Regions from separate parts of the Nocardioides kongjuensis genome, predicted to be linked through region 1. Evidence: riboswitches for the same ligand, from Rfam matches in the RefSeq annotation. Region 1 holds a riboswitch; the other holds the start of a gene.

Region 1 (14,304 bases):
TCGTACCGGCGCGAGCGTGCTCAAGCGGCTCTCGGCGCCGGGGGCCCGGGACACCTACGAGTTCAACCTGCGGATGATGGCCGGCCGCACCGACCTCGACCTCGGCCTCACCCCCGACGTCCCGGGCACCCCCGGGCTGCTCCCCCTCGACATCGCGCGGGTCGAGCGCGTGGTCGGCCACCTCGACATGGAGTCGACGACCGCGCTCGCGCTGCGGGTGCTCACCGGGGACCCGGCCTCGGTCCCCCGTTGACACCGTGGGCGTCCGGGCGTCTCCTGCAGACATGGACGAGCGCGCGGAGTTCCTCGACTGGTTCGGCACGACGTGGCGCGCGGCCGAGACCGCCCTCCACGGCGGCGACGCGGCACCCCGCGACGGCACCTGGTCGCACCGCGCGCCGGTCACCCTCTTCGGCGCCTGGTACGACGCCACCGGGCCCGAGGCGGTGCGCGCGGTCTTCGAGACCCTGGCCGAGACCTTCGGCGGCAGTGTCGCCGCCGACGTCGAGGTGCTCGCGGCCGACGTCAGCGGCGACCTCGCCTACACCGTCCACCGCGAGCACACCACGACGCTCATGGACGGCGAGGAGCGCAGCTACGTGCTGCGCGTGACGCAGGTGTACCGCCGGGAGCCGGGTGGGTGGAAGGTCGTGCACCGCCACGGTGACGGCGGACCCACTGCGCCATGATGGCCGGGTGACCGACGCACCTGATGACGCGCCCGCGCAGGGCCTCACCGAGCTGCTCGCCCGCCGCTTCCTCACCACCGACGAGGCCCGTCCCGAGAAGGTCGCCCGGTGGCACGCCCGCGGTCGTCGTACCGCTCGCGAGAACATCGCCGACCTCGTCGACGCCGGCTCGTTCGTGGAGTACGGGCGCTTCATCACCGCCGCGCAGGAGCAGCGCCGGCCGCTGGCCGAGCTCGTCGTCGAGGCGCCCGCGGACGGCATCGTCGGCGGCACTGCCACGATCGACGGACGACCGGCCGCGGTGCTGTCCTACGACTACCTCGTCATGGCCGGCACCCAGGGCATGCGCGGGCACCGCAAGTCGGACCGGCTGATCGAGCTGATCGGCCGGATGGGCCTGCCGACGGTGTTCTTCACCGAGGGCGGTGGCGGGCGGCCGGGCGACGTCGACCTGCCGATCGTCTCCGCGCTCGACGTGGGCTCGTTCGCGCTCTGGGGCGAGCTGGAGGGCGTCGTCCCGCGGATCGCGGTCGTGTCCGGCCGCTGCTTCGCCGGCAACGCGGTGCTCGCCGGGTGCGCGGACCTGCGGGTCGCCACGCCCGACGCGAACCTCGGCATGGCCGGGCCGGCGATGATCGCGGGCGGCGGACTCGGACAGTACGCCGCCGAGGAGATCGGCCCGGTCGACGAGCAGGCCGCCAACGGCGTGATCGACGTGGTGGTCGACGACGAGGAGGAGGCCGTCGCCGTCGTACGACGGCTGCTGGGCTACCTCGACGGCCCGACCGGCTCGGGCGCGGCCGAGGACCAGACCACGCTGCGCGCGATGCTGCCGGCCAACGACCGCGAGGCCTTCGACGTGCGCCCGGTCGTCGAGGCGCTCGCCGACGTCGACAGCGTGACCTGGCTGCGCGAGGCGTGGGCGCCGGAGCTGGTCACCGCGTTCGCCCGGGTCGAGGGCATCCCGCTCGGCATCGTCGCCAACCAGTCCACCCACCTGGCCGGCGCACTGACCGCGGACGCGTCCGCGAAGGCCGCCGACTTCCTCGAGCTGTGCGAGCGCTGGGGCCTGCCGGTCGTCTCGCTCGTCGACACCCCCGGCTTCATGGTCGGCCCGGAGGCGGAGCGGACCGGCCTGGTCCGGCAGGCCGCACGGATGGTCAGCGCCGGCGCCCGGCTGAGCGTGCCCTTGGTCGGCGTCGTGCTGCGCCGTGGCTACGGGCTCGGCGCCCAGGCCATGCTCGGCGGCAGCACCCACCGCCCGCTGCTCACGGTGGCCTGGCCGGACGCCCACCTCGGCCCGATGGGCCTGGAGGGCGCCGTGCGCCTGGCGATGGCACGTGAGCTCGCCGCGCTGCCCGAGGACGAGCGCGAGGCGACGGTCGCGCGGCACACCGCCGAGCTGCGCACCCATGCCAGCGCCCTCAACGCGGCGCGGGTGTTCGAGATCGACGACGTCATCGACCCGGCCGAGACCCGCACGGTCGTCGCAGCGACGCTCAGGGCCGCGGCGGGTCGTCGAGGCTGACGCACGGTCCTCGCAGCGGCACCGGCCGGTGCAAGGCGTTCCCGGCCACCCCGCCACGACCTCGCCCCGCCCCTCGTCAAATATGAGCGTTTCACTCATATTTGATCCATGACCACCACCTCCACCAGCTCCCGCCTCAACGACGTCGACCTCGAGGCCGTCACCGGCCTGGTCCGCGCGGTCCAGGACGACCCGACCAGGGCCGCGACCACCTGGGCTGCCCACGTCACCTGGGACGGCGCCTTCGCGTCGCACGCCTCGGTGCGCGGCTTCGCCCCGACCCGCTCCGACGAGCCGCCGGCACTCGGCGGCGGCGACACCGCCCCCAATCCCGTCGAGCAGCTGCTCGGCGCCCTCGGCAACTGCCTCGCGGTCGGGTACGCCGCAAACGCCACCGTCGCCGGCATCGAGATCCGCGACCTGCGCATCGACCTGCAGGGCGACCTCGACCTCCACGTCTTCCTCGGCCTGGCCGAGGGGCATGCCGGGTTCGGCGCGATCCGCGCGAGCGTCACCCTCGACTCCCCCTCGTCCCGCGAGGAGCTGGAGGCGCTGCACACCGCGGTGCTCGCCAGCTCACCGGTGGGTCACACGCTCCGCAACGCGGTGCCGGTCGAGGTCACGCTCGCCTGATCAGTGGATGAGCTCGCGCCAGTTCCCCGGCACCCGGTCCCGCGGTCCGGGTGCGGGCTGGTCGTCGGGGTGGCTGGTGGGGGCCGCCAGCTCCGGCCCGGCGTAGTAGTCCTCGCTGGCGTAGTCCCAGAACCAGTCCTCACCCGGCTCGTAGGACTGCACGATCGGGTGCCCGCTCTCGCGGAAGTGCGCGGAGGCGTGCTGGGCGGGCGAGCTGTCGCAGCACCCGACGTGCCCGCACGCGGCGCAGCGCCGCAGGTGGACCCACCAGCCCTCGACGGCGGTGCACTCGGCACAGCCCGGGCCGCTCGGCGGGACGTCGGTCGCGATCGCGGGGATCTCCTCGGCCATGCCCCGACCCTAGGAACTCAGGTCAGGGGATGTACAGCGTCGCCTTGATCGGGTTGTGGTCGGAGGCCATCGGGGTGGCGTACCGGCCGCCGGCCAGGACCGCGATGTTCTCCCAGCTCGGCACGGTGATGCCCGGCGAGACGAAGATCCGGTCGACGTGGGTCGGCCAGGTGCTCGAGCGCGGCGGGTCGGTCTTGAACGCGTGCGCGGAGTTGAGGAACGGGTAGGTCAGGTGCGCGGCGATGTCGCTGGCGTCGGCGAAGCCGGCGCCCTCCATGACCATGCGCGGCGTGTCGGTCTGACCGCGCCGGTCGAGGCCGCGGTGCGAGTTGAAGTCGCCGAGCACGACGGTCGGCCGGCCGGGGAAGGCGCTGGTGACCCGGTTGACCACGTAGGCGGTCTCCTGCTGGCGCGTGCCGTCCGCCTTGCCGTCGCGGAGGTGGATCGCGGCGACGGCGACCTGCTTGCCGCTGGCCCGGTGCTGGAGGAGCGCCTGGCAGAACCCGTGGTCGCGGTCGCCGAACCTCTTGAAGCGGCTGCCCGTGCTGTTGTGCTTGGCGTCGACCACGTCGTACACACCGGCGCGCACGTAGAGGGTCTGGCTGTAGAGCCGGCGCTTCTTGCCCTTCTGGGTCAGGCAGGCCAGCGTGTACCCGCGCTGCGCCATGGCCTTGCCGATCCAGAGCTTCTTCTTGCCGTACTTGTGGGCGACGTGGCCCTCGACGAACACCATGATGTCGGCGTTCATCCGGTCGATGTCGGCGACGACCTGCTTCTGCCGCTTCTTCCACTTCCAGCCGCTGTTGCAGTTCGACTTCGAGCCGCAGCGCAGGTTGAAGGTGGCGGCCGTGGTCGACGTCGCGGTCGGTACGACGGCCCGCGAGGCCGGCGGGGTCACCTTGCAGCTGCGCTCGCCGCCGTTGCCCTCGAGCGTCACCGCGTAGCAGTAGGTCGTCCCGGGCACCAGCCCCGGCACGTCGGCGTGGGTGGGGCTGGCCGGCACCCGCTTCTGCACCGCGTCACCGGGGTACACGTCGGGCCCGGCGGTCGACACGAGGACCTCGTACCTGCCCGGACCGGCGTAGTCCCAGTCGAGGCTCACGGTGACGGAGCCGCCCGTCACGGTCTGTCCCGAGACCCAGGGCGCGGCCGGACGGCCGGCGGCGCTCGCCGGGGACAGCGCGGACAGCACACCGAGCGAGACGGCGAGGACGGTCATCAACGACAGCAGGCGACGCATGCCTTTACCTTCGGCCAAAGTTCGCGCGGATGCACGTCCGTACCACAAAAAGGTGATGACAGGACCGATCGGACCGTACTCAATGGCTCACCAGGGTGAGGGCTCGTAGTCCTTCACGAAGCATCCGTACAGGTCCTCGCCCGCCTCGCCGCGCACGATCGGGTCGTAGACCCGCGCCGCGCCGTCGACGAGGTCGAGCGGGGCGTGCCAGCCCTCGGCCGCGATCCGCAGCTTCTCGTGGTGCGGCCGCTCGTCGGTGATCCACCCGGTGTCGACGGCCGTCATCAAGATCTTGTCGGTCTCGAACATCTCGCCCGACGACGTCCGGGTCATCATGTTGAGCGCGGCCTTGGCCATGTTGGTGTGCGGGTGCCCGGCGCCCTTGTAGCGGCGGGAGAACTGCCCCTCCATCGCCGAGACGTTGACGATGTAGGCACGGCGGGCGCCGTTCTGCACGGCGGCACGCAGCGCGGGGCGCAGTCGCGAGTTGATCAGGAACGGCGCGATCGAGTTGCAGAACTGCACCTCGAGCAGCTCGAGCGGGTCGACCTCGTCGAGCACCTGGGTCCAGGAGTTGTTGTCCTGGATGTCGGGGATCAGGCCGCCGGCATCGATCGCGGTCCCGGCCAGGTGCGCCTCCAGCGAGGCGCCGCCCGCCTTGAGCGCGAGCGCGGTCATCGAGGCCGCGTTGTGGGCCGCGAGCGCGGCCTCGGCCGACTCCCCGTCGTGGTGCGCGACCGCCGTCGAGGACAGGGCACCGGCGATGGCGGCGGGGTGCGCCTCGGAGATCCGGTCGAAGGTGACCATCTCCGGGAGCGCCGCGACACCGAGCGACTCGGCGGAGGGCAGCGCGGTGTTCTCGCCGTCGATCAGGTGCGTGTACGCGCCCGGCAGGCGTCGTACGGTCTGGCAGGCGTTGTTGATGATGATGTCGAGCGGTCCGTCGGCGGCGACGTCGTCGGTGAGCGAGATGACCTGGGTGGGGTCGCGCAGGTCGATGCCGACGACCTTGAGCCGGTGCAGCCAGTCGGCGGAGTCCTCCATCGCGGCGAAGCGGCGTACGGCGTCCTTGGGGAAGCGGGTCGTGATCGTGGTGTGCGCACCGTCGCGGAGCAGGCGCAGCGCGATGTACATGCCGATCTTGGCGCGACCGCCGGTCAGCAGCGCACGCTTGCCGGTGAGGTCGGTGCGCTGGTCGCGCTTGGCGTGGCTCATCGCGGCACAGCGCGGGCACAGCCAGTGGTAGAACGCGTCGACGAGGGTGAAGTCCTCCTTGCAGATGTAGCACCCGCGCGCGGTGAGCAGCTCACCGGCGAAGGCACCCTGCGCGGTGGAGACCAGCGGGATGCCGGCGGTCTCGTCGTCGATCCGCATCGGCGACCCGGTCGCCGTCCTCTCGATGATGTCCTGGTCGTGCCGCTGCCGCTCCATCCGGATCTCGGCCCGCCGCTGCTTCTTGATCAGCTTGTACATGTACGACGCGGCGCGCTTCATGGTGCGCACGTCGTCGTGCTCGGGGTCGAGCAGCGGGACCTGGCGGAGGACCTTGAGGGTGATGGCGAGCTCCTCCGGGTCGATCCCGGTCAGCTGCTCGTCGGAGTCGGGGCGAGGCACCGCCCGATGGTACGGGCGCCGGCCGGCGGATGCCGTATGCTCACCCTGCGCCATGATGCGCGTCACAACTCAACATCGCGCCGTTCGAACCCCGGCGGGAGAGTCCCAGTCCCACGAGGACGGGCGCCGAAGGAGCAAATCTCCCCAAGAATCTCTCAGGCCCCCTGACCGCCGGGACGAGGCGAACTCTGGAAAGTCGGACCGGACCCACCGGCCCGCACCCACGGTGCAAGCCGCCCGACCGGGCGGTGAAGCTCTCAGGTAGCGATGACAGAGCGGGGAGGCAACCCAGCCACGAGCGCGGCGTACCGCTGCGCTCTTCACGAGGAAGCCTCCCGATGACCACACCTTCAGCGACCCCGCGGCTCACGCCGCTGCACGACGTGCATGCCGCCCTCGGCGCGTCGTTCACCGACTTCGCCGGCTGGCAGATGCCGGTCCGCTACGGCTCGGAGACCGCCGAGCACCGCGCCGTGCGCACGACGGCCGGTCTGTTCGACCTGACCCACATGGGCGAGGTCGAGCTGGTCGGCCCCGGTGCCGGCGCCGCGCTCGACCACGCCCTGGTCGGCCGCCCGTCCGCGATCGGCGTCGGCCGCGCGCGCTACTCGATGATCTGCGCCGAGGACGGCGGCATCATCGACGACCTCGTCGTCTACCGCCTCGCCGAGGAGCACTACCTCGTCGTCGCGAACGCCAGCAACGTCGCCGTCGTCGCGCCCGAGCTGGTCGCCCGCGCCGAGGGCTACGACGTCACCGTCACCGACACCTCGACCGACTGGGCGCTGATCGCGGTCCAGGGCCCCGCGTCGGCGGAGATCCTCGCCGGTCTGACCGAGCTCGACGTCCCGTCGCTGAAGTACTACGCCATCGACGCGGGCACGGTCGCCGGCATCGACGTGCTGCTCGCCCGCACCGGCTACACCGGCGAGGACGGGTTCGAGGTCTACTGCAGGCCCGGCGACGCCGCCGCCGTCTGGGACGCGCTCAGCACGGCCGGCGAGTCCCACGGCCTGGTCCCCGCCGGCCTCGCCTGCCGCGACACCCTGCGCCTGGAGGCCGGGATGCCGCTCTACGGCCACGAGCTGGACCGCGACACCACGCCGTACGAGGCCAACCTGGGCCGCATCGTCGTGCTCGACAAGCCCGAGGGCTTCGTCGGCCAGGCGGCGCTCGCCCAGCGCAAGGAGGAGGGCCCGCGGCGCACGCTCGTCGGCCTGGTCTCCACCGGTCGCCGCTCGCCGCGTGCGGGCTACCCGGTCGTCGACCCGGCCACCGGCGCCGAGGTCGGCGTGGTCACCAGCGGATCGCCCTCCCCCACGCTGGAGAAGCCGATCGCGATGGCCTACGTCCCGCCGGCGCTCGCCACCCCGGGCACCCGGGTCCAGGTGTCGCTGCGCGGCACCCTCGAGGACGCCGACGTCGTCGAGCTCCCGTTCTACAAGCGCAACAGCTGACCCAGCGACACCCCACCGACTTCGAGGAGAGACACCATGAGCAACCCCACCAACCTCCAGTACACCGCCGAGCACGAGTGGATCGCCGTCGACGGTGACAACGCCAAGGTCGGCGTCACCGCGTACGCCGCGGACGCCCTCGGCGACGTCGTCTACGTCGACCTGCCGGCCGTCGGCAGCACCGTCACCGCCGGCGAGTCCTGCGGCGAGCTGGAGTCGACCAAGTCGGTCAGCGACCTCTACGCGCCCGTCACCGGCGAGGTGGTCGAGGTCAACGAGGCCGTCGACGCCGACCCGAGCCTGGTCAACAGCGACCCGTTCGGCGAGGGCTGGCTGTTCGTCGTCAAGGTCAGCGCGAACGGCGAGCTGATGGACGCCGCGGCGTACGACGCACTGATCGCCTCGGCATGACGGCCGTCGTGCCGGAGGGGCGCAAGCTCCTCCGGCTGGAGGTCCGCAACGCGGAGACCCCGATCGAGCGCAAGCCCTCGTGGATCCGCACCAAGGCGGTGATGGGCCCCGAGTACCGCGGCCTGAAGAAGCTGGTCCAGTCCGAAGGCCTGCACACCGTGTGCGAGGAAGCCGGCTGCCCCAACATCTTCGAGTGCTGGGAGGACAAGGAAGCCACCTTCCTCATCGGCGGCGACCAGTGCACCCGACGCTGCGACTTCTGCCAGATCGACACCGGCAAGCCCCAACCCCTCGACCGCGACGAACCCCGACGCGTCGCCGAGTCCGTGCAGACCATGGGCCTCAAGTACGCCACCATCACCGGCGTGGCCCGCGACGACCTGCCCGACGGCGGCGCCTGGCTCTACGCCGAGACCGTCCGCGCCATCCACGACCTCAACCCCGACACCGGCGTGGAGAACCTGGTCCCCGACTTCAACGGCGACCCCTCCCTGCTCGCCGAGGTCTTCGAGTCCCGCCCCGAGGTCCTGGCCCACAACGTCGAGACCGTCCCACGCATCTTCAAGCGGATCCGCCCCGCGTTCCGCTACGAACGCTCCCTCGACGTCCTCACCCAGGCCCGCACGTTCGGACTGGTCACCAAGTCCAACCTGATCCTCGGCATGGGCGAGACCCGAGACGAGGTCTCCCAGGCCCTCCGCGACCTCCACGACGCAGGCTGCGAGCTGGTCACCATCACCCAGTACCTGCGCCCCAGCGTGCGGCACCACCCCGTCGAACGATGGGTCAAGCCCGAGGAGTTCGTCGAGCTCGCCACCGAGGCCGAGGAGATCGGCTTCGCCGGCGTGCTCTCCGGACCACTCGTGCGCTCGTCCTACCGTGCAGGACGGTTGTACCGTCGAGCCATGGAACTCAGGAGCCAGTGATGGCGCTGAGCGTCTTCGATCTCTACTCGATCGGCATCGGGCCGTCGTCCTCGCACACGGTCGGCCCGATGCGCGCGGCGCACACCTTCGCCGCCGGCCTCGCGGCCGACGGGGAGCTGCCGCGCGTCGCGCGCGTGCGGGCCGAGCTGTTCGGCTCGCTCGGCGCGACCGGCCACGGGCACGGCTCGGTCAAGGCCGTCATCCTCGGGCTCGAGGGTGACGACCCGGCGACCACCGACACGGCGACCTACGACGCCCGGGTGGCGGCCATCCTCGAGCGCGAGCAGCTCCGGCTCGCCGGCGAGCAGGTCATCGCCTTCGAGGCCGACGACGTCGTCATGCACCGGCGCCAGTCGCTGCCGGCGCACCCCAACGGCATGGTGTTCACGGCGTACGACGCCGACGGGGCCGAGCTGCGCGCCCGCACCTACTACTCCGTGGGCGGCGGCTTCGTGGTCGACGACACGCAGGTGGGTGCCGACCGGGTGGTCGTGGACGACACGGTGCTGCCGCACCCGTTCACGACCGGCGGCGAGCTGCTCGCTGCCTGCCGGGCGGCCGGGATGAGCGTCTCCGACGTCATGCTCGCCAACGAGCTGACCTGGCGCAGCGAGGCACAGGTGCGAGAGGGCCTGCTCGAGATCTGGCGGGTGATGGCGGCGTGCGTCGAGGAGGGCTGCCACCGTGAGGGCGTCCTGCCCGGTGGGCTCAAGGTGCCGCGACGCGCCCCGGAGCTCTACGCCACGCTCTGCGCGACCGGGAGCGACGACCCGCTCGACGTCATCGACTGGGTCAACCTGTTCGCGCTGGCCGTCAACGAGCAGAACGCGTCCGGGGGCCGGATCGTCACCGCGCCCACCAACGGCGCGGCCGGCATCGTGCCGGCGGTGCTGCACTACTGGGTGCGCTTCGTCGCCAAGGACCTGCCCCGGGAGCAGGTCGACGACGGCATCGTCCGGTTCCTGCTGACCGGCGCGGCGATCGGCATCCTCGCCAAGATGAACGCCTCCATCTCGGGCGCGGAGGTGGGCTGCCAGGGCGAGGTCGGCTCGGCCTGCGCGATGGCGGCCGGAGCGTTGTGCGAGGTCCTCGGCGGCTCCCCGGAGCAGGTCGAGAACGCCGCCGAGATCGGCATCGAGCACAACCTCGGCCTGACCTGCGACCCGGTCGGCGGTCTGGTCCAGATCCCGTGCATCGAGCGCAACGCGATCGCCTCGGTGAAGGCGATCAACGCGGCCCGGCTGGCCATCCACGGCACCGGCTCGCACAAGGTCAGCCTCGACAAGGCGCTCAAGACGATGCGGGAGACGGGTCGCGACATGAAGACCAAGTACAAGGAGACCTCGCGCGGCGGCCTGGCCGTCAACGTCATCGAGTGCTGAGGACCCCGGTCCCTCTCGTCGCACGGGCCTCACCAGACTGCTTCGGTCGTCGTACCCCCTGCCGATGTGCCCCGTGAGCGCAGTCGATGAGAGGGGAGCACGAGCCGTGGCACGACGCGTCTTCCGGGCCGTGCTGCCCGGGGTCGGGTTCGCGGTGGCGTACGCCCTGGCCATCCTCGCCGGCCGGGCGAGCCGGGTCGACGGCAGCGAGGTGTCGCTCGTGTGGCCCGCGGCCGCGGTCGCCGTCCTGTGGGGGCTGCATGCACGCGACCTCCCGCGCGTGCAGGCGGCGCTCCACTGGTCCGGCCTCGCGGCACTGACCTTCGGCGTCAACCTGACGACCGGCGCGCCGGTCGGCCTGTCGGCCTGGTTCACCGGCGTGAACCTCGTCCTGGCTGCGGTCGCGGCCACGGCCCTCGGGTACGGCGGTCGCCCCGCGGTCCTGCGCGACCCCGCCGACCTCGGCCGGGTGACGGCCGCCGTGGCGGCGGGAACGGTCTGCGCAGCCGCGCTCGCGACAGCCTTCTTCGCCCAGCAGGGCCACCACGACCTCCTCGAGACGTTCGCCCTGTTCGCCGTCCGCAACGGAGTCACCGCTCTCGTCGGCCTGGTGGTCGTCCTGCGCCTGCGCGACGCCCAGTGGCGCCGGCCGCACTTCACGACCGCGCGCGTCGTCGAGACCGTCGCCTGCGCGAGCGTGGTGGTCCTCGTGTTCGTCCGGGTGTTCTGGGTCAACCCCGGGAACCCGACCGCCTTCGCCGTGATGCTCCCGGCGCTGTGGGTCTCGCTGCGCTACACGACCACCACCAGCACGCTCTTCGCGGCGGGCGCCGGCCTGGCGATCCTGACCGGCACCCTCCTCGACCACGGGGTGCTGCAGGACCTGCCCCCGGAGCGTCAGGCGCTGCTCGCCCAGGGCATGGTCGGCAGCGTCACCCTCGCCGTGCTGACCCTGGCCCTGTTCCGGGACTCGCGCAACGAGCTGATCGCCGAGCTGCGCGACCTCGCCCTGCGCGACCCGCTGACCGGGCTGGCCAACCGGACACTGCTCAACCAGCGGCTCGAGGAGCTCCTGCGCCGCGACCCGCCGGAGACGGTCGGCGTGCTGCTCCTCGACCTCGACGGGTTCAAGCTGGTCAACGACGCCTGGGGCCACGACGAGGGCGACCTGCTGCTGGTCGAGATCGCCCGCCGGCTGACCGAGGTGGCCCGCCCCGGCGACACCGTGGCCCGGCTCGGGGGCGACGAGTTCGTCGTGCTCTGCCCCGGGCTGGGCGACCCGGCCGAGCTGGAGCTGTGCGCCGAGCGGGTCCGCAAGCGGGTCGCGCTCCCCTACGGCCAGGCCTCGGACGCGCCGTACGACCGGATCACGGCCAGCGTGGGCGCCGCCGTCTCCGAGCGCACCAGCACGCCCCGCTCGCTGCTCGCGGCCGCCGACCGCGCGATGTACGACGCCAAGCCCGCCGGCGGCGCCGGGCTCAGAGACCGGGAAGCACGCGGCGCACGATGGCCAGGAGCGCCTCGCGCAGCAGCAGGTGGGCCTGCTCGCGGCTGAGCGTCGCCTCCCTCGACCACTCCCTGATCGCGCCCCGCGCCAGCTCCCCGAAGGAGCGCACCACGGCCCGCGCAGCCAGGTCCTGCGGGTCACCGCCGACCATCTCCAGCACCCGGCCCGCCGCCAGGGTTTGCGCCTGGTCGAGGATCGCGCGGACCTCGGCGTCCTCCCCCACGCCCTCGGCCGCACGGACGGTCAGGTACGTCGCCCGCTCGGGCGTGATCGAGCCGAGGAACCAGTGGACGGCCGCGTCGACGCGCTCGGTCAGCGAGCCCGTGGGCAGCGGGACGTCCTCGAGGGTCGGGAGCAGCGACGCGCGTCGTACGACCTCCAGGTAGAGGGTCCGCTTGTCGCCGAAGTAGTGGTTGAGCAGGCCGCGCGCGACGCCCGCCTCGTGGGCGATCCGGGTGGTCGACACCTCGGCGTACGACTGTGCGGCGAACAGCCGCTCGGCCGCCACCAGGATCTGCTCGCGCCGCTCGTCGGGGGCGAGGCGCTGGCGTCGGGCCGTCTCGGTCATGGCCCCAACCTACTATTGGCACTCTGCCAACAAAAGGCTAGCGTTGCCGCCATGGCGACCAGCTCCCCGGTTCCGAAGGTCCGCGACCTGCCCGTGCCTGCCGGCTTCGACATGCGCGACCACGTCTCCGGGATCGGCGCCCACCTCGCCGGCCCGGCCAACGTGATCATGCAGCTGAGCTGGCCCGGCGTCGGGTACGGCGTGATGAACAGCCGGGTCCACGACGGCGCCGCCACCAAGCGGCCGTTCAAGCGCGGCCGGACCACGTTCACCTACCTCGCCGTCGCGCTGCTCGGCACCGACGAGGACCGGGCCGCCTTCCGCAAGGAGGTCAACCGCCAGCACGCGCAGGTCGTGTCGCGGCCCGGCGAGAAGGTGCAGTACCGCGCGATGGACCCGCGGCTGCAGACCTGGGTCGCTGCCTGCCTCTACCACGGCACGGTCGACATGATCGAGAAGATGCACGGCCCGCTCCCCGACGCCGAGGCGGACGCGCTCTACGCCCACTGCGCCCGGTTCGGCACCACCTTGCAGATGCCAGCCGACGCGTGGCCGCCCGACCGGGCCGCCTTCCGGCGCTACTGGCAGGAGGCGGAGGCCGAGGTCGCCATCGATCCGGCGGTGGCGTCGTACCTCCTCTCGCTGACCCGGCTGCAGAACTTCCCCCCGCCGTTGCGCCTGCTCGCGCCGTTCGTGCTGTTCGTGACCACCGGCTTCCTGCCGCCGCTGTTCCGCGACGCGATGGGGTTGCCGTGGACCGCGCGCCAGCAACGCCGCTTCGACCGGCTGCTGCGCACGCTCGGTGCCGTCGAGCGCCGACTGCCCCGCGTGCTGCGGAGCTTCCCGTTCAACCTGTGGCTGGCCGACATGCGCCTGCGCCGCCGGTTCCGCCGCCCGCTCGTGTGACCCGCGAAGGAGAACCATGGACTTCGACCTGCCCGAGAGCGCCCTCGCCGTCCGCGAGGGCGTCGCGGCCGTCGCCGCGCGCTACGACCACGCCTACTGGTCGCGCTGCGAGGAGGAGCACCGCTTCCCGCAGGAGGTCTTCGACGACCTCGGCAACGGCGGCTGGTTCGGCCTGTGCGTGCCCGAGGAGTACGGCGGCGGCGGGCAGGGCCTGCTCGAGCTGGCTGTCGCCAACATGACGCTGTGCGCCTCCGGCGGCGTCGCCGGCACGTTCTTCTACGTCACCACGCCCGGGTTCGGCGCGATGACGCTGACCCGGCACGGCACCGACGAGCAGAAGCAGCGGATCCTGCCCGGCCTGGCGGACGGATCGGTGCAGTTCTGCCTCGCCCTCACCGAGCCCGACGCCGGCAGCAACGCGATCGAGATCAGGACCGCCGCCCGCCGCGACGGCGACGAGTTCGTCATCAAGGGCCAGAAGACCTGGATCTCCAACGTCGAGAACGCCGACTGGATGGTCGCCGTCACCCGCACCATCCCGGCCGCGGAGACCCGCGAGCGCGGGCTGCCCCGCACGGCCGGCTTCACGCTCTTCCTCGTCGACGTCGCGCAGGCACGGGCCGAGGGCACGCTGTCCTACACGCCCATCCCCAAGATGGGCAGCAACATCCTGCACTCCAGCCAGGTCTTCCTCGACGACGTCCGGGTGCCGGCCGCCCACGTGATCGGCGAGGTCGACGCCGGCTTCGCCGTGCTCTGGGACGTGCTCAACCCCGAGCGGATCCTCGCTGCCTCCGGCGGCATCGGCACGGCGGACGCCGCCTTGCAGATCGCCTGCGACTACGCCCGGACGCGCGAGGTGTTCGGGCGCCCGATCGGCGCCAACCAGGGCCTGCAGTTCCCGCTCGCCCAGATCAAGGCCAAGGCCGAGCTCGGCCGGCTGATGACCTACCACGCCGCCTGGCTCTTCGACCAGGGCCGGCCCTGCGGCAACGAGGCCAACGTCGCCAAGCTCACCGGCGCCCAGGTCGGCTGGGAGGCCGCCAACCAGGCCTTCCAGACCCTCGGCGGGATGGCGTACTCCAAGGAGTA
Region 2 (14,304 bases), 540 kb from region 1:
CCGCGGCCCACCCCGCCGACCGCCGCCACGACCTCGTCGTCGCCACCCACGGTGCGGACGGCTGGACCCAGCGGCCGCTCGTGGTCGACGGCCCGGCCACGCCGCTCGAGGCCGGCGACGCGCCCGTGCTCCTCGACGCCACCGAGTCGACCTGGGCGGTCAGCCCGCCCGACGCGCTGACCATGGCGGCGCTGCCGACACTGGCGCCGGCGATGACCGACCCGCAGCTGCGCGCGACCATGTGGAACAGCGTCCGGTTGGGCCTGTTCGAAGGTGCGCTCACCCCCGCCCAGGTCGCCGACCTGCTCGCGACCGCACCTCCCGTCGAGGACACCTCCGACGGCGCCCGGAACCTGCTGCCGTGGGTGCTGGAGACCGTGCTGCCGCTCGCACCGGCCGGGACCACGGAGCGGTTCCACGCCGCCGTCCGACGGGCGGCCGAGGCCGCGGACGTGGGCTCCGAGCTGCAGCTGTCGGCCTTCCGGGCGACGGTGCTCTCGGCGGCGGACGCCGACGAGCTGGAGCGCTGGGCGGCGGGCGAGGACCTGCCCGAGGGGATCGTCGCCGACAACGACCTGCGCTGGAAGGCCCGCCGCCGGCTCGCCGAGCTCGGGGCCACCGACCGGGCGGCGCTGGACGCGGCGCTCGAGGCGGAGCGCAGCGGCACGACCACCGTGCACCACGCTCGGGCCGTGTCCTCGCTGCCGACCCTCGAGGCCAAGCAGTTCGCCTGGGCGCGGGCGATCGGTGAGGTGTCGGTCCCCAACTACGAGGTCAAGGCGGCCGGAAACGGGCTGTGGCAGGCCGGCCAGCGCGAGATCACCGCGCCCTTCGCCACCGCCTACTTCGAGCAGCTCGACACGATCATGGGTGCCCACCAGGGCTGGGTGCAGGGCGAGGTCGTCGAGGCCTACTTCCCCATCACCCACCTCGACGACGCCACCGAGGCCGCCGCCGTCGCCGCGCTCGAGCGCGACCTGCCGGGCGCCGTACGACGCCGGCTGACCGACCGGCTCGACGAGCTGCGCCGACGGCGGGCCGTGCTGTGACCGGCGTCAAGGCCCGGCGGCCGGGGCCGACCACGCGGGTGCGGGTCGAGGAGCACCGCGGCGACGACGTACGTCGGCCGGAGGACCGGGTGCTCACCGAGGAGCCGCTCGAGATCCGGCTGGCGTGGCCGGGTGCCCCGGCACGACGGGTGTGGACGACGCTGCGGACCCCCGGCAACGACTTCGAGCTGGCCGCCGGTTGGGTGCACCACGAGGGTCTCGGCCGTCCGGCCGGCGTCGCGTACTGCACCGACGTCGAGCTGCGGCCCGAGCAGGAGTTCAACGTCGTCACCGTCACCCTCGACGCGGTGCCGTCGCGGGTCCCGAGCCAGCTCGACGCACTCAGCGCCGGGTCGGCAGCCTGCGGGGTGTGTGGGACCGACGAGGTCGACGAGGTGCTCTCCCGTCGCCCCTCGCTGCCCTGGTCGGGCCCCCTCCCCTCCCCCGAGCTGGTGCGCCGGCTGCCCGACCTGATGCGGCCGCACCAGCAGCTCTTCGAGCGCACCGGCAGCGCCCACGCGGCGGGGCTCTTCGACGCGGAGGGCGGGCTGGTCGCCGTACGGGAGGACGTGGGACGGCACAACGCCGTCGACAAGGTCGTCGGCTCACGGGTCCTGGCCGGGGCACCGTCGGCCGAGTCCGTGCTGGTCATCAGCGGCCGCGCCGGTTTCGAGCTGGTCCAGAAGGCGGTCGCCAGCGGGATCGGCGCGCTCGTCGCGGTCGGCGCCCCGACCGGTCTGTCGGTGCGGCTGGCCGCGGCCGGTGGGCTCGCGCTGTACGGCTGGACGAAGGGCGACCGGACGGTCCGGTACGCCTGATCCGCAGGCGCCCGGCGTGGCCCGAGGAGTTCTGTCGGGCCCTCCTGTTTGACTGCACCCATGGCCATCCTCCTCGCTCTCCTCGTCGGTCTCCTGCTCGGTGCGGGGGTCGGCTGGATGGTGCGCCAGTCGCTCCTGCCGGCCACCGTGGAGGTCGCCCCGGGCGAGGCTCCCGAGGTCGTCGCGGCGCGCCACGAGGCGGAGCTCGCCGACCTGCGCCACGAGGTCGAGCGCGTGCGACTCGAGGGCGAGTCCCGCACCGCCGCCGTCCTGGCCGAGGAGGCTGCGGCCCGGGCCGCCGTCCAGGCCGAGCTGACCGGCGCCCTGGCCACCGTCGACGAGCTGCGTGACGCCGTCGACGACGCCCGCGCCCGGTACCGCACGCTGGTGGAGCAGCAGCGCCAGGCCCAGCAGGAGCGCGAGCGGGGCGAGTCCGGCCAGACCCAGGTCCTCAAGACGCTCACGCCCGTCGTCGAGCACCTCCGCTCGATGCAGCAGAAGGTCGACGAGCTCGAGAAGGCGCGGGTCCGCCAGCACACCGAGCTCGCGACCCAGATCCAGCACACCCAGCGCTCGGTTGAGGACTCCCGCAAGGCGGCCGACACACTGGCCTCGGTCCTCAAGAACAACGCGGTGCGCGGCGCGTGGGGCGAGACCCAGCTGCGCACCCTGGTCGAGACGGCCGGCCTGCTCAACCGCGTCGACTTCGAGCTCCAGCACTCCGTCGAGGCCGACTCGGGAGCCCGCCGGCCCGACATGGTGATCAACCTGCCCGGCGGCAAGCAGATGGCGATCGACGCCAAGGTCCCCTACAACGCGTTCATGGACGCCCAGCGCGAGGGCCTCGAGCCCGAGGTGCGTCAGCGCCTGCTCGAGGACCACGCCCGCAAGGTCCGCGGCCACGTCGACACCCTCTCCCAGAAGGGGTACTGGACCGGTCTGGCGATCAGTCCGGAGTTCACCGTCGCGTTCATCCCCAACGAGCAGCTCCTCAACGCCGCCCTCGAGGTCGACCCCTCGCTGATGGAGCACGCCTTCAAGCAAGGCATCGTGCTCGCCACCCCCACCAACCTGTGGGGCATGCTCAAGACGGTCGCCTTCACCTGGAAGCAGGAGGCGCTCACCGAGGACGCACAGGTCCTCTTCGAGCTCGGCCAGGTCCTCTACCGCCGCATCCTCAAGCTCTCCGAGCACGTCGACAAGCTCGGCCGCTCGATCCAGCGCAGCGTGAAGGACTACAACAGCTTCACCGGCTCCCTCGAGCGCTCCGTCCTCCCCGCCGCCCGCAAGCTCAACGCCGCGGACCCGATCGCCACGATCCCGGCGCCGACCGAGATCGAGGAGACGCCCAAGGCCCTCACCTCGAGCGAGTTCTCCGCGCTCGCCGACCTCGAGCGCGAGGAGCTCACATTCGACTTCGACCTCGCGGTCGACGCCGAGATCGTGGACGACAAGCAGGCAGGCTGAGTCTCGCGGCTGGGCCCGCGGCCCGTACCGAGGTGGTCCGGTCCGGCACGGGTGGCTGGGTTCACTCGCCCTGAGGACGCCAGTCGGGTCTGGGCGCCGAGACAGGCCACGATTGGGCAGAGACCGCATGGAAATGGCCGGAATCGTTGCGGTTTGGGACCAAACCGCAACCACGGAGCGTACGGTCCCGGCCGGCTGACCCAGACCGTTCAGCAGGCCGACCGCCCACACCGATCAGCTCACCGATTGGGCAGAGACCGCACTGAAATCGCCGGAATCGTTGCGGTTTGGGACCAAACCGCAACCACGGAGCGTACGGGCCCGACCGGCTGACCCAGACCGTTCAGCAGTCCGACCCCCACACCGATCAGCTCACCGATTGGGCAGAGACCGCACGGAAATGGCCCGAATCGTTGCGGTTTGGGACCAAACCGCAACGATTCCGGCGCCTGCTCAGACGGCGCCGCGCGGCTCCACCCCACCGGACAGGTCGACGGTGCGGCGGGTGTTGGCGAGCGAGGTGACGGTGGCGGTGCCGATGACGCCGGTGGCGTCGAAGACCTCGGCCGTGCCGACGGCGATGCCGTCCGACGCGACGTGGTCGGCTGCGCGCAGGCCCAGCCGGACGCTGTCGGGCCGGCGGCACAGGGCCAGGTCGATGTCGGTGTTGATGTGCTCGACGCCGCGACTCCCCCAGTTCGTGACCATGCTCGTGGCGTCCGCGATCGACGCGACGGCCTGGAACGGGGTGCACTCCTCGCCGAGGACGATCGGTACGGCGGTCTGCCAGGTCTGGTGGCGGCCGCCGTTCTGGTGGTCGCCGAAGTTGTCCGACCACGGCGCGGCACTGGCGAACCAGGGGACGTGGTGCTCGCCGGGCGTGGGCAGCTGGTCGGCGGGCGGCGGAGTGGGTCGCTCCCCCGGGGCGGCCCAGACCTCGCCGGCGGCGTTGCCCGAGGGGGCGAGGAAGGTTGCGCCGGCGCGGGCGACGACCTCGCCCTCCTGCTCGACGGTGGCGTCGAGCAGCACGAGGCGCGGGCCCTCGCGGACGATCCGGGCGGACGCGGTGGTGGTGATCATGCGTGCCGGCCGGAACAGGTCGACGTGGTAGCGCGCGGGAACCAGGTCGGTGCGGCCGGCTACGCCGACGGCATGCTCGAGCGCTCGGGCGAGCAGACCGCTGACCGCGACGCCGTGCATCTGGTCGTCGCGCCACAGGCTCTGCGCGAGCGGCAGCGGGTCGAAGCCGGCGGCGGACTGCTGGAACCAGGCAAACTGGAACGTGTTCTCGTTCACGGGAGCATCATGCCCCACGTCGTCCGGAGCCCTCAGCGCCGGGCCATGATCCAGGCCCCGGCGGAAGCGGGGCGCGCTGGGACGACACCGCACCTTGGAGGCGTCACCAGAGCAACGTCCATCCTCCCAAGCAGGAGTGAACCGGGGACGTCGCGAATCTACACGCGAGCGTCGCCTACGCCCGGGGAGCCGGACCACCCGGGATCGGTGCCTGCGGGTCGTACGGCGTGCGGGTCCAGATGAAGGTCGCGCACTCGAGGTGCCCGACGGTCCCGTCGGCGCGCCGCCGCAGGTGCAGGGTCTCGCCGCGGTGGTAGCCGTCGGTGCCGAGGAAGCCGTCACCCTCGGGGCGGAAGCGCTCCTCGAGCTCACCGGTGCGCAGGTCGTGGACCTGCAGCTCGCCGTCGCGCCACTCGATGCCGAAGCCGGTGTTGCCCCAGTACCAGACGCCCAGCACCTCGGCGACCCGGTCCGGGACCGCCCCGGGTGACGGACGCCAGAGCGCCACCGGCCCCGACGGGTTGCCGGGACCTGCGGCCAGGAACCGTCCCGGCACCTGGTCGGCACGCAGCCCCGTGGTGGCGTCGGTGAGCGCGACGACGGCGTCGCGGGTCGACCGGTCGACGAAGAGGGAGGCCATGAAGCCCGGCATCGAGCCGGTGTGACCGACGAGGGTGCGGCCGTCGACGGAGAGCACCCGCAGCCCGAGGCCGTACGCCTCAGCGGGCGTGGCACGCTCGGCCATCTCCGCCAGGGTCGCGGGAGCGAGGACGTCCGGGTGCCCGGTGGCGAGGAAGTCCGCCCAGCGCAGCAGGTCGCCGACGGTGCTCCACAGCTGCCCCGCCGGCGCCATCGCACGGGTGTCGGAGTGAGGCTCGGCCCAGAGCGTGTGGGCGAAGTGGTCGACGCTGCGACCCGGCGCGTGGTCGGCCGGTGGGTGGTACGACGTGGCGCCCATCCCGAGCGGTGCGAGCAGCCGCTGCTGCACGACCTCCCACCACGATGCACCGCGCAGCCGGGCGACCGCCTCGCCGAGGAGTGCGAAGCCGAGGTTGGAGTAGTGGTAGCCCTCCCCCGCCGCCGCGACCCGGCCGGACCCGTCGTTGGCGGCGAGCAGCTCGTCGACGGTGCCGCCGTCGACCCGCTCCCACCACGCACCGGCGGGCTCGCTCTGCAGGCCCGCGGTGTGGGCGAGCAGGTCGTGCACCGTCGCGTCCGCGTAGCCCGTCGGCACGAACCGCCCGATCGGGTCGTCGAGAGCGAGCCGCCCCTCGTCGCGCAGCTGCATCACGAGCACGGCGGTCAGGGTCTTGGTGATCGACCCGATCCGGTACGACGACGCGCTGGTCACCTCCCGGTCCGGCAGGACGCTCACGCAGCCCTGCCAGACCGGCGTGCCGCCGCGGGCGACCGCCGCCGAGACCGACGGCAGCCGACCCGCGGCCTGCAGCGACGCCAGCGCGTCGTCGTAGGACGTCACCGACGGATCACTCGGCGTAGGCGTCCAACGGCGGGCAGGCGCACACGAGGTTGCGGTCGCCGTACGCCTGGTCGATGCGCGCCACCGGCGGCCAGTACTTGTCGGGCGAGATGCCGGCCGGGAAGACGGCGACCTCGCGGGAGTAGGAGCGGTCCCACTCGCCGACGAGCGTACGGGCGGTGTGCGGGGCGTGGTGCAGCGGCGACGCGTCGACGGCCCACTCACCGGCGGCGACGCGGTCGATCTCGCCCTTGATGGCGATCATCGCGTCGCAGAACCGGTCCAGCTCGGCCAGGTCCTCGGACTCGGTCGGCTCGACCATCAGCGTGCCCGCGACCGGGAACGACATGGTCGGGGCGTGGAAGCCGTAGTCGATGAGCCGCTTCGCGACGTCGTCGACCGAGACACCGGTCGCCGCGGTGATCGGGCGCAGGTCGAGGATGCACTCGTGGGCGACCAGGCCGGACTCGCCGCGGTAGAGCACCGGGAAGTGCTCGCCCAGGCGGGCGGCGACGTAGTTGGCCGAGAGCACCGCGACGGCGGTGGCGCGGGTCAGGCCCTCGCCGCCCATCATCCGGATGTAGGCCCAGGAGATGGGCAGGATGCCGGCCGAGCCGAACGGAGCCGCGCTGATCGCGCCGGTGCCCTCGCGCCGGTCCGCGTCGGGGTGCAGCGGGTGGGTGGGCAGGTACGGCGCCAGGTGCGCGCGCACCGCGACCGGGCCGACGCCCGGGCCGCCGCCGCCGTGCGGGATGCAGAACGTCTTGTGCAGGTTGAGGTGCGAGACGTCGCCGCCGAACTTGCCGGGAGCGGCGTACCCGAGCAGCGCGTTGAAGTTCGCGCCGTCGATGTAGACCTGGCCGCCGTGCTCGTGGACCAGGTCGCACAGCTCGGTGATGGTCTCCTCGTAGACGCCGTGCGTCGAGGGGTAGGTGACCATGATCGCGGCGAGGGTCTCGGAGTGCTGCTCGCACTTGGCGCGCAGGTCGGCGAGGTCGACGGTGCCGTCGTCGTTGGCCTTGACCACGACGACCTTCATGCCGGCCATCACGGCCGAGGCCGGGTTGGTGCCGTGCGCGGAGGACGGGATCAGGCACACGTCCCGCTGTCCTTGACCGTTGGCCCGGTGGTAGTTGCGGATCGCCAGCATGCCGGCGTACTCGCCCTGGGCACCCGCGTTGGGCTGGATGGAGACCCGGTCGTAGCCGGTGACCTCGGCGAGCCAGCCCTCGAGCTGGTCGATCAGCTGGCGGTAGCCGTCGGCGTCGGCGGCCGGCACGAAGGGGTGCAGGTTGGCGAAGCCGGCCAGCGAGATGGGCTCCATCTCGGTGGTCGCGTTGAGCTTCATCGTGCAGGAGCCGAGCGGGATCATGCCGCGGTCGAGCGCGTAGTCGCGGTTCGAGAGCCGCGCGAGGTAGCGCAGCATGGAGGTCTCGTTGTGGTGGGTGTTGAACACCGGGTGGGTGAGGAACTCGGTGGTCCGCTCGAGGTCCTCGGGCAGCCCCGCGTCGCCCTCGGCCGACACCTCGGTGACGCCGAAGGCGCCGAGGACGGCGGCCAGCGTGGTCTCGCGGGCGGTCTCGCCGAAGGAGACACCGACCGTGTCGGCGTCGACGAGGCGCAGGTGGATCGACGCCTCGCGAGCGGCGGCGACGACGGCCTCGGCGCGGCCGGGCACCCGGACGTTGAGGGTGTCGAAGAAGGTCTCGTTGACGACCTCGACGCCGGCGGCCGCGAGGGATGCGGCGGCGCGCCGGGCCAGGCCGTGGATGTCGCCGGCGATCGCCCGCAGCCCGTCCGGACCGTGGTAGACGGCGTACATGCCCGCCGTGACGGCGAGCAGCACCTGCGCGGTGCAGATGTTGGACGTCGCCTTGTCCCGGCGGATGTGCTGCTCACGGGTCTGCAGCGCGAGCCGGTAGGCGAGGTGGCCCTCGGCGTCGACGGAGACACCGACCAGGCGGCCGGGCAGCTGGCGCTCGAGGCCCTCGCGCACGGCCATGAAGCCGGCGTGCGGGCCGCCGTAGAACAGCGGTACGCCGAAGCGCTGGGCCGAGCCGACGACGACGTCGGCCCCGAGCGCGCCGGGCGCCTCGAGCAGCGTCAGCGCGAGCAGGTCGGCAGCGACGACGGCCAGGCCGCCGTGCTCGTGGACGGCGTCGATGACCGGCTTGATGTCGGCCACGCGGCCCGACGCGCCGGGGTACTGGATGAGGACGCCGGAGACCGGGCCCTCGGGCAGGCCGTCGGTCAGGTCGGCGACGAGGATCTCGATGCCGAGGCCCTCGCAGCGGGTCGCGACGACGTCGATGGTCTGCGGCAGCGCGTCGGCGTCGATGACGAACGGACCGGCGGCCTTGCGGTTGGCACGGTGGGCCAGCGCGACCGCCTCGGCCGCGGCAGTGCCCTCGTCGAGCAGCGAGGAGCCGGCGGTGTGCAGGCCGGCGAGGTCGGCGACCATGGTCTGGAAGTTGATCAGCGCCTCGAGCCGGCCCTGAGAGATCTCCGGCTGGTACGGCGTGTAGGCGGTGTACCAGCTCGGGTCCTCGAGCACGTTGCGACGGATCACCGCCGGGGTGACGGTGGCGTGGTAGCCGAGACCGATCATCGACTCGCCGGGAACGTTGGTGCCGGCGAGTGCGCGGAGCTCGGCGGCCGCCGTCTCCTCGTCGACCCCGGCCGGCAGACCCAGCGGGTCGGTGGAGCGGATCGACTTCGGGACGGCGGCGTCCATCAGGGCGTCGAGCGATGCGTGGCCGAGGCGGTCGAGCATGGTCTCGACCTGGGCGTCGTCCGGGCCGATGTGACGGTTGACGAAGGGTGCGCTCATGAGCAGAGGTGCTCCTCGGGTCGGGGTCGATGAAATGAATCGAGCCCTCCCCCTCTGTCGGCGCGTCACTGCGCCTTCAGAGTTGCCTGCTCCGCACGGTCCTGGCGCCTGAGAGGTTCCGGGGAGGGATTGCCCCTTCGGCGCAGGCACGGGGCCTGACTCTCCCGTGCAGCATCAACAGCAGGAACAGCCTACAGGTACGACGCCTGTACGGCCGTCCTCGTCCGTTCGGTCGTCAGCCGACGTGGCGCGCAGCGCGGCGCGCGGCCAGCTCGTCGCCGGCGACCGGGCCGGTCTGCTCCGCGACGTTGGCGTGCTCGCTCGGGAGCTCGGCCAGCGTGCCCTCGATCTCGCGCCACACGCCGCCGATGGCGATGCCGAACACGCCCTGGCCGCCCTGCAGCAGGTCGATGACCTCGTCGTTGCTGGTGCACTCGTAGACCGAGGCGCCGTCGCTCATCAAGGTGACCTGGGTCAGGTCGTCGGTGCCACGCTCGCGCAGGTGGCTGACCGCGGTGCGGATGTTCTGCAGCGAGATCCCGGCGTCGAGGAGCCGCTTGATGATCTTGAGGATCAAGATGTCGCGGAAGCTGTAGAGACGCTGCGAGCCGGAGCCCTTGGCGCCGCGCACGCTCGGCTCGATCAGGCCGGTGCGGGCCCAGTAGTCGAGCTGGCGGTAGGTGATGCCGGCGGCGTTGCACGCGGTCGGGCCGCGGTAGCCGAGGTCGCTGGGCAGCGGCGAGACGTCGTCGGTGAACAGGAGGCCCTGCTCCTCCGCGGCAGCAGTCGCCGCGGTCACGTCCTGACCGACCTTCTCGGGCTGCTGCTCGTTCACGGAACCTCCAGGTCGCGGCGCTTCAGGCAAGGGGGATTGCACTGCTGTCATTTCGACTCCCTCAAGGTACGTCCGCGGCGTCGGGCCGGTCAAAGACGTCGCCGGGCGTGTCGCCGAAAACCCTCAACCTGAGCCTGAGGTTGACAGCTGACCCCCCTCGGGATCCGGGGCTCAACCCTCGGCGCCGAAGTCCTCGGGCGAGACGTGGTCGAGGAACTCGCGGAAGGCCTCGACCTCGTCCTCCTCCTCGGCGGGCGCGGCCAGACCGGCCTCGGCGAGGACCTCCTCGGAGCAGTAGATCGTCGTACCGGTGCGCAGGGCGAGCGCGATCGAGTCGGAGGGACGCGCACTCACCTCGACACCGGAGGCGAAGACCAGGGTCGCGTAGAAGACGCCCTCGCGGACGTCGGTGATCCGCACCTCGCTGAGCTCGTTGCCGGTCGCGGTGAGCACGTCGCGCATCAGGTCGTGGGTCAGTGGTCGCGGAGGGACGACGCCCTGCTGGGCGAAGGCGATGGCGGTGGCCTCGACCGCGCCGATCCAGATCGGCAGGTAGCGGTCCCCCGCGACCTCCCGGAGCAGCACGATCGGCTGGTTGGAGGGCATCTCCACCCGGACACCCATCACGTCGACCTCGCGCATGCGTCCAGCCTACTGCGTCGATCGAGCCGCTCAGATGCGGCGCAGGCCCGCCTTGACCAGAGTCGCGTGGAGGCGCACCGAGAGGGCGGCGATCTCGCTGACCGCCTCCTCCGCCCGGGCGCTCGCACCGGCGTCGCGCCCCTTGCGCGGGGTCACGACCTGCTGGATCAGCCCGACCTCGCGGTCGGCCGCGGTGCGGAAGGCGCGCAGGTGACGCGGCTCGATGCCGTAGTCGGCCAGCTCGCGTGCGGTCTGCGCGATCACCAGGGCGTCGGTGTCGTAGTGCCCGGTCGGCGAGGGGCTGATGAGGGCGAACGACTCGAGCTGGCCCAGGAGGTCCTCGTCGATCTCGGCCACCTTGATCAGCTCCTTGCGCGAGAGCCGCAACCGGTCGGTACGGCGGAACGACTCGGGCGCCGGCAGCCCGTCGGCACCCAGCGCGACGGTCGGCACGGTCGGCACGACGGGCTCGGGCTCGGGCGGGGTCAGCCCGCGGTCGATGGCGTCGAGGTGCTCGCCGATGACCTTGAGCGGCAGGTAGTGGTCGCGCTGCATCCGCAGGATGTAGCGCAGCCGCTCGATGTCGGCCTCGGAGAACTTGCGGTAGCCGGCCGGCGTGCGCTCCGGCTTCACCAGCCCCTCCGACTCGAGGAAGCGGATCTTGGGGATGCTGATGTCCTCGAAGTCGGCGCGCAGCCGATCGAGCACCTGGCCGATGTTGAGCCGCGGCTCCCGCTCGCCCCGAGCGACGGCAGCGGTCATGCTCAGGCGCTCTCGTGGCCTGCGAAGAAGACCAGGCGGTACTTGCCGACCTGGACCTCGTCGCTGTCCTTGAGCTGGACCTTCTCGATCCGGTCCCGGTTGACGTAGGTGCCGTTGAGGCTGCCCGCGTCCTCCACGGTGAACGTGTCGCCGTCGCGGCGGAACACGGCGTGGCGGCGCGAGACCGTGACGTCGTCGAGGAAGATCCCGCTCTCCGGGTGACGGCCGGCCGTGACCTCGTCGGCGTCGAGCAGGAACCGGCTGCCCGAGCCCGGCCCCTTCTGGACGACGAGCAGGGCGTGGCCGACCGGCAGGGCGTCGACCGCCGCTGCGTCGACGGGGCTCAGGGCGCGGTCGGAGGTCTCGACGCCCGCGCCGGCGCTCGCTCCGCCACCGAACTGGATCGTCGCGGTGGCGTCGGTCAGGGGCGCCGGCTCCGGCGCCACCAGGCGGGTCCCGCACTGCGAGCAGAAGCGGGCGTCATCGGGGTTCTGCCGACCACAGGCGGTGCAGAACGGCATCAGTTGCTCCTCACGGTGGGTCTCTTACGAACCTACCGGATCAGTTGTCGAGCTGGGCCTCGTACGCCGCAGCGTCGAGAAGTCCGTCGAGGTCGCCGGCGTCCGCGGGGACGACCTCGAAGAGCCAGCCGGCGCCGTAGGGATCGGTGTTGACCAGCTCGGGCGTGGCGTCGAGCGCCTCGTTGACGGCGACGACCTCACCGGTGACCGGGGCGTAGACGTCGCTGACCGACTTGGTCGACTCGAGCTCGCCGCACGAGTCGCCGGCCGTGACGGTCGCGCCGACCTCGGGGAGCGAGACGTAGACGATGTCGCCGAGGGCGTCCTGGGCGTAGTCGGTGATCCCGACCCGCACCGAGCCGGCACTCTCGCCGGGCTGCCGCAGCCACTCGTGCTCGACGGTGTACTTCAGGTCCGCGGGGTTCGTCATGGCCCGAAGGCTACTGCCCCTGGTCCGGAACGGCATACGAAGGCCGGTCGCGTCGCACGACGGATTCGATGTCGACCGTGCGCAGCTGCTGGACGCTGACCGTGGCGCCGTCCTCCTCGAGCTGCTTCTTGGGTCCCAGGGCGAAGGTCATCGCGTTGGCGAGCGCACCCGGCTCACCGATCGCGACGATGCTGTAGGGCGCCTCGATCCGCTCGCCGTCGACGACGAAACCGCCGTCGGCCTCGGTGAACGACGTCTGCGCCACGACCCGCACCTTGCCGTTGATCTCGATCGCCTCAGCACCGACGGTGCGCAGCTCCTGGACGGTGTCGAGCAGGGAGCCGAGGCGCACCCGGCCGTCCTCCTCCTTGATGGTGACGCGCAGGCCCGGGCCGGTGACGGGCACCAGGCCGGCCAGGATGTTGAGGTCGTCGACCTCGGCATCGGCCTGATCGATCGCGGTCTGCCGCTTCGACGAGTCGTCGCGCAGGCCGCCGGCGACCTTGTCGAGCCGGTCGATCTCGGTCTCGGTCCGCTGGCGGGCACCGGCCAGGCCGTCGAGCAGGTCGATCAGCTCCTGCTGGCGGAGCCCGGCGTAGGTGTCGTCGGTGTCGGCGGTGCGCACCTGCGTGACCGCACCGAAGCCCAGGAGCGCGAGCAGTCCTGCGGCGACGAGCTGCTTGCGCGAGGGTCGCAGCAGGGCCGCCTTGAGCCGGTCGACGGGGCTCTGCTCGGGCGCCTCCGGGTCGAGCTCAGGCATGGAAGATGTGCCTGCGGATGGCGGCGACGTTGGTGAAGATGCGGATCCCGAGGACGACGACGACGCCGGTCGTGAGCTGGCCGCCGACGCCGAGGCGGTCGCCGAGGTAGACGATCCCGGCTGCGATCACCACGTTGCTGAGGAACGAGACCACGAAGACCTTGTCGTCGAAGATGCCGTCGAGGTAGGCGCGCAGCGCGCCGAAGACGGCGTCGAGCGCGGCGACGACCGCGATCGGCAGGTAGAGCTCGACCGACGGGGGCACGTCCGGCTGGAACACGAAGCCGAGGACGACACCCACGACGAGTCCGAGAACCGCGATCACGGCCCGTCACCTCCCTGCTGCCCCTGGGGCGTGGTCTTCTTCTGCTCGGCCGACCGTAGCCGCCCCAGCGCGCCGGGCGCGGCAGGCAGGTGCAGGTCGTCCACATTGTCCATCTTCTGCTCGAAGCCGTACTGCCGGGCCAGGGACAGGAACCGCAGCCCGGCCTGGGAGTCGGCGAACTTCGACGCCAGCGTCCTGCGGTCGCCGATCGCCAGGATCGTGAACGGCGGCGCCACGCCGACGCCGTTGACCTCGATCGCCTCGCCGACGTTCGTGATGCCGCCGTGGGCGTTGAGCCGCTGGCCGTTGACGGCGATCGCCTCGGCGCCCGCCGCCCAGAGCCCGTCGACCAGGAGGGCGAGGTCGGAGTCGCGCAGCTGCTCGTCGGGGCCGGCGTACGGCGGGTTGTCGAGCCGGACCCGTACGCCGGAGCCGGTCACCGGCGCGAAGCCGGTCAGGGCGCCGACCTCGGAGACGCGGGCGCGCAGCGCGCTGAGGCGTGCGCCCAGCGTGCGCAGCTCGGTCTCGGCGCTGGCATTGGCGGTCCGCAGCCGGGCAGCCTCGTCCTGAAGCCGGCTGACCGTGGCCCGCCGCGCCTCGATCCGGTCGATCAGGCTGGCCCGGCTGGCGTCGGCGACGTCGGAGTCCTGGGAGGTCTGCACGCCCGCCACGGTCACGAGCATCGCGAACAGCCCGACCACCACGACCACGCCGACCCGGTAGCCGTGCCGGGGGCCGGTCTCCCCCGCTCCCCCGGCCGCGAGCGTCGCCGCCCGCGACGCGGCGACCTGGTAGTCGCGGTCGAGCGCCTCCTGCGTGATCAGCGTCAGCAGCGGAGTCCGGGCCCGGTCGAGGCTGTCAGGCATGGGTGCGTCGTTCGGTGCTCGCGAGCAGCTTGCGCACCTGCCAGGCGTAGAGCACGCCGGCCCACCAGTACAGGCCGATCCCCCACAGTGCGAAGGCCCAGCCGAAGACCTGGGCCAGCACCGCGACCCGCCCCTCGCCGTCGCCGAGCAGGAGCAGCGGGAAGGCGTAGAGCAGGTTGAAGGTGGCGGCCTTGCCGAGGAAGTGGACCGGAAGCGCGCTGTA

The links. Region 1 has a riboswitch for glycine ahead of gcvT (glycine cleavage system aminomethyltransferase GcvT). Riboswitches for the same ligand answer to the same signal wherever they lie in the genome.
Region 2: another riboswitch for glycine. It lies ahead of gcvP (aminomethyl-transferring glycine dehydrogenase); the one in region 1 lies ahead of gcvT (glycine cleavage system aminomethyltransferase GcvT).

The regions. Positions count from the first base shown of each region.
Region 1 covers NZ_JACCBF010000001.1:789,502-803,805, reverse strand. Annotated here, with positions in the region: gene BJ958_RS03805 (5'-3' exonuclease) at 1-253, shown strand, start outside; gene BJ958_RS03800 (nuclear transport factor 2 family protein) at 285-689, shown strand; gene BJ958_RS03795 (carboxyl transferase domain-containing protein) at 697-2,217, shown strand; gene BJ958_RS03790 (OsmC family protein) at 2,326-2,850, shown strand; gene BJ958_RS03785 (UBP-type zinc finger domain-containing protein) at 2,851-3,201, opposite strand; gene BJ958_RS03780 (endonuclease/exonuclease/phosphatase family protein) at 3,224-4,441, opposite strand; gene BJ958_RS03775 (SDR family NAD(P)-dependent oxidoreductase) at 4,529-6,055, opposite strand; glycine riboswitch at 6,141-6,236, shown strand; glycine riboswitch at 6,237-6,339, shown strand; gene gcvT (glycine cleavage system aminomethyltransferase GcvT) at 6,394-7,512, shown strand; gene gcvH (glycine cleavage system protein GcvH) at 7,549-7,923, shown strand; gene lipA (lipoyl synthase) at 7,920-8,849, shown strand; gene BJ958_RS03755 (L-serine ammonia-lyase) at 8,849-10,231, shown strand; gene BJ958_RS28935 (diguanylate cyclase domain-containing protein) at 10,338-11,786, shown strand; gene BJ958_RS03745 (TetR/AcrR family transcriptional regulator) at 11,710-12,306, opposite strand; gene BJ958_RS03740 (oxygenase MpaB family protein) at 12,358-13,212, shown strand; gene BJ958_RS03735 (acyl-CoA dehydrogenase family protein) at 13,229-14,304, shown strand, end outside.
Region 2 covers NZ_JACCBF010000001.1:1,332,458-1,346,761, reverse strand. Annotated here, with positions in the region: gene pepN (aminopeptidase N) at 1-1,049, shown strand, start outside; gene BJ958_RS06385 (formate dehydrogenase accessory sulfurtransferase FdhD) at 1,046-1,867, shown strand; gene BJ958_RS06380 (DNA recombination protein RmuC) at 1,928-3,334, shown strand; gene BJ958_RS06375 (thioesterase family protein) at 3,788-4,630, opposite strand; gene BJ958_RS06370 (serine hydrolase) at 4,806-6,110, opposite strand; gene gcvP (aminomethyl-transferring glycine dehydrogenase) at 6,118-8,940, opposite strand; glycine riboswitch at 9,027-9,117, opposite strand; gene BJ958_RS06360 (MerR family transcriptional regulator) at 9,176-9,826, opposite strand; gene BJ958_RS06355 (bifunctional nuclease family protein) at 9,947-10,417, opposite strand; gene ftsR (transcriptional regulator FtsR) at 10,448-11,179, opposite strand; gene BJ958_RS06345 (FHA domain-containing protein) at 11,182-11,700, opposite strand; gene gcvH (glycine cleavage system protein GcvH) at 11,741-12,130, opposite strand; gene BJ958_RS06335 (DUF881 domain-containing protein) at 12,141-12,890, opposite strand; gene BJ958_RS06330 (DUF1290 domain-containing protein) at 12,883-13,215, opposite strand; gene BJ958_RS06325 (DUF881 domain-containing protein) at 13,212-14,081, opposite strand; gene clsA (cardiolipin synthase ClsA) at 14,074-14,304, opposite strand, start outside.